One region of the Ewingella allii genome, then DNA from elsewhere that is predicted to be linked to it. Evidence: predicted binding sites of a transcription regulator. Region 1 holds the regulator's gene; each other region holds the start of a gene.

Region 1 (2,276 bases):
GTCCGAGCGGCGGTGATAGAGAATGTCATCGGCGATCACTCGCAGACGGGCGGCGATCACCTGCGCATTGCGGCGAATCACCGCCTCGGCGTGGCTCTCTTCCACCAGCTTCTGCACTTCTTCGGGCAAATGCAGGCTGACGGCGATGTGCTCCTGTAAATCGAGCGCCACCTGAAAACGCTGAAACAGCCTCTTGTGCTGGTGATGCCCCTGCTGCGGCAACATGTGCAATTGCTGGTAGAGCAGGGCGATCAGATCGATCACCTGCTGCTGGCGTTTCAGCAGCGGCGGCAGCGCGGTTTCCGGATCGGTGTGTTGGGTGAGCAGGCTGTATTTGGCTTCGAAATAGTCGGCCAGCTGGATATAAAGCTGGCTGAGGGTTTCGCGCATTGGTTGCTCTTCAGAGAGGCGAAACCAAACCCAGTTAAACAGCCCGTACCACGCAGTGCCGACGATATACAGCAGCGGCGCGTGCCAGATGGGCACCAGCCCGGCCATGCTCAGGGTGAAAATGGTGGCCACCAGCGCACCCGGCAGTAAACGCGCGTGCAGTGGGCCAATCTCGCCGGTCACGCCAATAATCAGCGCCAGCGATAACATAATAAGGGGCAGGGGAATGTGCCAATTCACCAGCATCAGTTGCAGCATCACGCTGCCGAATGCAAACAGAGAGCCGCCGACAATCAGGCGTTTGAAAAAGCGTTTGTGGGGAGTATCCAGACCAGAAATGTTGCAGCAGGCGGGCACCAGCGAGAACAGCAGGCCCATTTGCAACTGGCCGAACATCCAGCCGATAGCGACCGGAATTGCCAGTACCAGCGTCTGGCGTAGCGCGTAGTTGACCTCGGGATGATAGAAAAACCGACGCCACAATCTCATGCGTTGCTGCTTAACACGCACTATCAATCAGTCTCCCTAGGCTCCAATAAAAACGGCGCGACAGTTGCCTGCCGCGCCGTTTCTCAGGGAATTAACGTGTGCCGTAAACGACAATCGTTTTACCGTGAGCGGAGATCAGGCTCTGATCTTCCAGCATTTTTAGAATTCGACCAACGGTTTCGCGGGAGCAACCCACGATCTGGCCAATTTCCTGACGAGTGATTTTGATCTGCATCCCGTCTGGGTGAGTCATCGCATCCGGTTGTTTTGCCAGATTCAGCAAGGTCTGCGCGATACGGCCGGTAACGTCGAGGAAAGCCAGGTTACCGACTTTCTCAGAGGTTACTTGCAGGCGTGTCGCCATCTGAGCGGATAAGCGCATCAGAATGTCCGGATTAACCTGAATCAACTGGCGGAATTTTTTATAGGAAATTTCAGCCACTTCGCAGGCAGTTTTTGCACGAACCCAAGCACTACGTTCCTGACCTTCTTCGAAGAGTCCCAGCTCGCCGATGAAGTCACCTTGATTCAGGTAGGACAGTATCATCTCTTTGCCTTCTTCATCTTTAATCAGGACGGCAACCGACCCTTTCACGATGTAGTAAAGCGTTTCGGCCTTTTCACCTTGGTGAATCAGCGTACTTTTAGAAGGATACTTATGTATATGACAGTGAGACAGGAACCATTCGAGAGTAGGGTCTGTTTGTGGCTTGCCGAGAACCATTTGCTATTATCCTCTGTTGTTATCGCTGCCCAAAATCACAGGGCTCAGAGTTCCCTGTACGGCGTCTTTAAATACGCGCCCTTTTAGCATATGAACTGTCCAGCAATGCTGCAAGCGGGAGTCGGAGTGAAACAAGAATCTGAATATTTCTGTTAACACCGTGGCTTCAGAGTGAAAACCACAAACCCATCACCGCAATTTACTGAAACAGTGTGTAACGGCTTTGTTTGTAGCACAGGTTTGCGCGGGTGTCTTCTGTTGTCTCGCTTCAGCATGATGGCGATCGGGTTACGTTGCCGGTTTTTTTCTAAAAGAGTAGTCTGAAGGAAATTTCTGCTTCATAAACGCATCAGGAGTATGGCACATGCAGGCACGGGTAAAATGGGTTGAAGGGCTGACATTTTTGGGTGAATCCGCCTCTGGACATCAGGTTCTGATGGACGGCAATGCGGGCGACAAGGCCCCAAGCCCGATGGAAATGTTGCTGATGTCTGCGGGAGGTTGCAGCGCCATCGACGTGGTGTCGATTCTGCAAAAAGGTCGCAACGAGGTGCACAATTGCGAAGTGAAACTGACCTCAGAACGCCGCGAAGAAGCACCGCGCCTGTTCACGCGCATCAACCTGCATTTTATTGTCAGCGGCAAAGATTTGACTGACAAAGTGGTCGAGCGC
Region 2 (2,276 bases), 230 kb from region 1:
GAAATGTGCTGTGCGTGTGGCACTTGGCGCATTGCACGTTCGGTCAGGTCACGGTGGGTGATAACCAAGTCCACGTCGTCCGGCAGGCTGTTAATCGCGCTGTTGGTGACGCTGATGTTAGTCAGGCCAGCATCCTGCACTTTCTTACGCAGCACGCCTGCACCCATGGCACTTGACCCCATACCTGCGTCACAAGCCACGATGATTTTACGCACGGTAGACAGGTCACCAGCCACGCCAGCGGTAGAAGCTTTGCCGCCTTTAGACTGTGCTTTCATGTCTTGAACGCGGCGAGTGGCTTCGTCCAGATCGTCGCCCTCTTTCACTTTGCTGGTTTTCAGCAGGAAAGCAGACACGATGAAGGAGACCGCGAACGCCGCCACGATTGCCGCGATGTTAGCGAAGTAAGTGCCTTTTGGCGTCATAGCCAGAACCGCGAGGATAGAGCCCGGAGACGCTGGAGAAACCAGGCCGCCGTTCAATACGGTCAGGGTGAACACACCAGTCATACCGCCCAGAATTACCGCCAACAGCAGGCGCGGGTTCATCAGCACGTATGGGAAATAAATTTCGTGAATACCACCGAAGAAATGGATGATTGCCGCGCCGCCGGCTGACTGTTTAGCGCTGCCGCGACCGAAGAACATATAGGCCATCAGTACGCCCATACCCGGACCTGGGTTAGCTTCGATCAGGAAGAAGATTGATTTACCGGTTTCAGTCGCCTGCTGGATACCCAGTGGAGAGAAGATACCGTGGTTGATGGCGTTGTTGAGGAACAGGATTTTCGCCGGTTCAACAAAGATAGAAGCCAGTGGCAGCAGGTTATGGATAACCATGATGTGCACGCCAGCCGCCAACACTTTGGACAAGGCTTCAACCAGCGGGCCGATAGCTAAGAAGGCGAGGATCGCCAGCAGCATACCGATGATACCGGCTGAGAAGTTGTTAACCAGCATCTCGAAGCCGCTTTTGATTTTGCCGTCAACCAGACGGTCAAAGCGCTTGATACACCAGCCGCCCAGCGGACCTGCAATCATCGCACCGAGGAACATCGGCATGTCTGCACCGACGATAACGCCCATGGTGGTGATAGCACCCACCACGCCGCCACGGTCGCCGCCAACCAGACGTCCACCGGTGAAACCGATCAACAATGGCAGCAGGTAAGTGATCATCGGGCCAACCAGCTTCGCTAACGTTTCGTTAGGCAACCAACCCGTTGGGATGAACAGCGCCGTGATGATACCCCAGGCAATAAATGCCCCGATGTTAGGCATCACCATGTTACTCAGGAAGCGGCCAAAGTTTTGAACTCCGACCTTAACGTCTGGTGAAAACATAAAACGCACCCCTATTGATACGCGCTAACAATAAGAGCGCGTGATATCTGTTAATTATCGGTGACGGTTAATACGGTTTTCGTGCCACTGCTTTAAAAATCCGTCCGTCGAATTGCTGTCTGCGAGGCGGACTCTACCACGTGATTATGGCACCGCGTAGACGCTGCGCATTACGTGAGCAAGATCACGCAGCCCACCCCGTCACACCCCACTTTTTAGTGACTTTCATCACAAAACACCCCTGAAACTTAGGTACAACGAATAATTTTTGCGCGTTATCGCGCTTAAAATGTGATTAAAATCACAATTTTACTTTGTCGCTTTGTTATTAAAATGTGACATTCATCACAATTTATTTTTCGATGACGGCAAAAAATCTGTTCAAAAAGCGGCCAGCTGTACGAGCGCCGTCAATGAACCGGTTTACGAGGGGGAAGGTTGAAAGAAAATTACGGTCTGGGGAGGCAGAAATGCGCTGGGTACTACTGATATGTCCTCGACCCTCCCTCTAATGAGGTTATATGGCGTAGAACAACAAGCTTTAAAAAGTTTTTTGGTTTGAGATGGCGCCGAGTATGATTCTGGGGCAACCAAATTACCTCAAGGATTGAGTGATGAAAACGGAACTACCCGTGGAAGGGTATGCGTCAGCCCACGCGCTGATGGAAGCAATGCAAGGAACAAACGGCGATACGTTCTGGCTGGCGAAAGCAGAAGGTCACTGGCACGGCGGCATCCACCTCAAAGACAGCATTTCCGGAACGTCCGGTTTTCGAAGCATGACCGACGGCCATATCGTGGCCTACCGGCTGAATGACGACTACCTGAGAGCCCCTAGCGGGCCAAAAATGTTGAAATTCACCTCTACATTCATCCTCATCAAATCGACCTGCACACCCGACGCTGACAAACCGGCGGACGCGCTAGACTTTT
Region 3 (2,276 bases), on a different contig from region 1:
AGAAAAAAATCATTTTTCATTAATTTAAGCTGCATCGTGGCTATCCCCAAACCCATTCAGTCAAAGGAATATAAGCGCAGGGCAAATTTTATACCCGCATCAAGCAGCCAAAAGGTGCGGCAGCTAACGCAATTGGTTGCGCATCAGTTTTGGCGACATGGAGAACTCCCGGCGAAACTGCGTCGAGAAATGATTACTGTCGCTGAAGCCACAGGCGTAGGCGATATCGGTAATGCTTTGATCGCTATGGTGTAGCCTGCGGCGCGCCTCGAGCAAACGTAGGCGATTAAGATAACGCTGAGGCGTCATACCAGTTTGCTGCTTCATTTGCCGGTGTAAGGTGCGTAGTGCCAACGTAAATCGATCTGCGGCTTCCGGCCAGTTAATCTCCTCACTGTAATGGCCATGCAGCCATTCGAGTAGCTGGTTAATTTTGTTTTCCGAGGTGTCTCTCAATAGTGGCTGGAAACACCCCTGATAGAGCAGGATCAACAGGTGCAGAAACTGGCTTTCCGTCGCCGCGATTTGCTGGGGGTGGGTTCCCCCCGCATGCTGCTCTAAAACAGCGATACATTGTAGAGCCTGCTGCAACAAAGTTGGGCTAAGCTGCCAATGCACCTGTTGCTGATAGTGATGTTCTTGCGGGAGAAATTGGCCGACGTCGTGCAGAAAACGAAATGCCTGTGGTGAACGATAAAGCACATTCGTCAGCCGAAGATTATCGACGCTTTCAAAAAGATGGTGGTCACTGGCGCGCACGAAACAGACAGTGCCGACGGTAAGTGTATAAGGTGCATCGTTAAAGATATGCACGCCGGACCCACTCTCCACCAGCATGATCTCGTGGAAATCATGGTAATGCTCAGGGAAGGCTTCCTGCGGAGTTCGCCGTTCCACGGCTATGGTTAACTCTGGTGAAGCAAAATAATCATCGCCAATTAGTAACGTCATGTCTCGCCTCCTGTCCTCAATAAGTGAAATAACCCTATCCTGACCTCTGGCGGATAACCTTAAAACGACGGCATAGAAAACGCGTTCTGCGGTTATTTTTTAAAGATTTGCCGACTGTTGAAAGGAACTGCGGCGAAGATCACAACCTATAATTGCAAAATTCTTCCCATTACATTCGCGGTGAAATTCCTTCGTTTTTATCGTTTTGTGATCCACTCCTCAATCACCTTTTTGATGCTGCCAATTGCCTCCATTGCTTGGCATTCACGGGAAGGTCATGCCCCAGCTACACGCCTAAACTGCGACCATATCTGAAAAGGAATGGCCGTTATGACACTCCACCATATTGCTGCAATTGATCTGGGCGCTTCGAGTGGGCGCGTGATGCTTGCAACCTTTAATAGTGAACATAAAGCGCAACTGACGCTGAAAGAGATCCATCGTTTTCCTAATACGCTGGTGAAAGTTGATGGCTATGACACTTGGGATCTCGACGCTCTCGAGCAGCATATTCTTACTGGCCTGACCCTGCTGGAGAGTGCCGATATTCGCCTCGACAGCATTGGGATTGATACCTGGGGAGTCGATTTTGTCTTGCTGGACGCGCAGGGAAACCGTGTCGGCCTGCCCGTCGCTTACCGTGATAAACGCACGGACGGCGTGATGGAACAAGCCTGTTTGGAGCTTGGTCGAGACGTGATTTATCGCACCACGGGCATTCAGTTCCTGCCGTTCAATACCCTCTACCAGTTAAAAGCGCTGACTCGCCAGCAGCCAGAATGGCTCCCGCAAATAGACCGCCTTCTGCTGATGCCTGACTATCTGTATTACCGTTTAACCGGCGTGATGAACTGGGAACATACCAATGCCAGTACCACACAGATGGTCAATATCCACAGCGGAGAGTGGGATGAAAAGCTGCTCGAATATGCGGGCATTCCGCAAAGCTGGCTAGAGAAACCTTCCCAACCGGGCAAATCATTAGGCTATTGGCTGTCTCCTAACGGGCACCGCGTGCCGGTAACCAGCGTTGCCACCCATGACACGGCGAGTGCCGTGGTGGCCGCCCCAATGTCCGGAAAAAACTCAGCTTATCTCAGCTCCGGTACCTGGTCGCTGATGGGGATCGAAAGCCCGAAAGCCTTCACCCATCGCGCAGCTCTTGAGGCGAATGTCACCAATGAAGGCGGGATTAACGGCAGTTATCGCGTATTAAAAAACATCATGGGACTGTGGCTGTTGCAGCGCATCTGCAACGAGCTGAACGTGCAGGATTTGCCGTCCTTAATTAACGAGGCGGCCGCGCTGCCGGCCTTTGTCAGCCT

Evidence for each region. The regulator CRP, encoded in region 1, controls carbon source genes, mostly activating them, when cyclic AMP is high. The targets are predictions, from matches to a motif close to ATGTGANNNNNNTCACAT.
Region 2: SBO83_RS12780 (PTS mannitol transporter subunit IICBA) is a predicted target of CRP. The motif match lies at 1,560-1,577, and genes of this name have one in related genera.
Region 3: rhaB (rhamnulokinase) is a predicted target of CRP. The motif match lies at 1,157-1,174, and genes of this name have one in related genera.

What each region holds. Positions count from the first base shown of each region.
Region 1 is NZ_JAWUDN010000005.1:307,126-309,401, forward strand. Features, by position in the region: gene SBO83_RS13785 (YccS/YhfK family putative transporter) at 1-873, opposite strand, end outside; gene crp (cAMP-activated global transcriptional regulator CRP) at 971-1,603, opposite strand; gene SBO83_RS13795 (OsmC family protein) at 1,968-2,276, shown strand, end outside.
Region 2 is NZ_JAWUDN010000005.1:81,716-83,991, reverse strand. Features, by position in the region: gene SBO83_RS12780 (PTS mannitol transporter subunit IICBA) at 1-1,343, opposite strand, end outside; gene SBO83_RS12775 (pesticin C-terminus-like muramidase) at 1,958-2,276, shown strand, end outside.
Region 3 is NZ_JAWUDN010000004.1:98,167-100,442, reverse strand. Features, by position in the region: gene rhaR (HTH-type transcriptional activator RhaR) at 1-35, opposite strand, end outside; gene rhaS (HTH-type transcriptional activator RhaS) at 124-951, opposite strand; gene rhaB (rhamnulokinase) at 1,282-2,276, shown strand, end outside.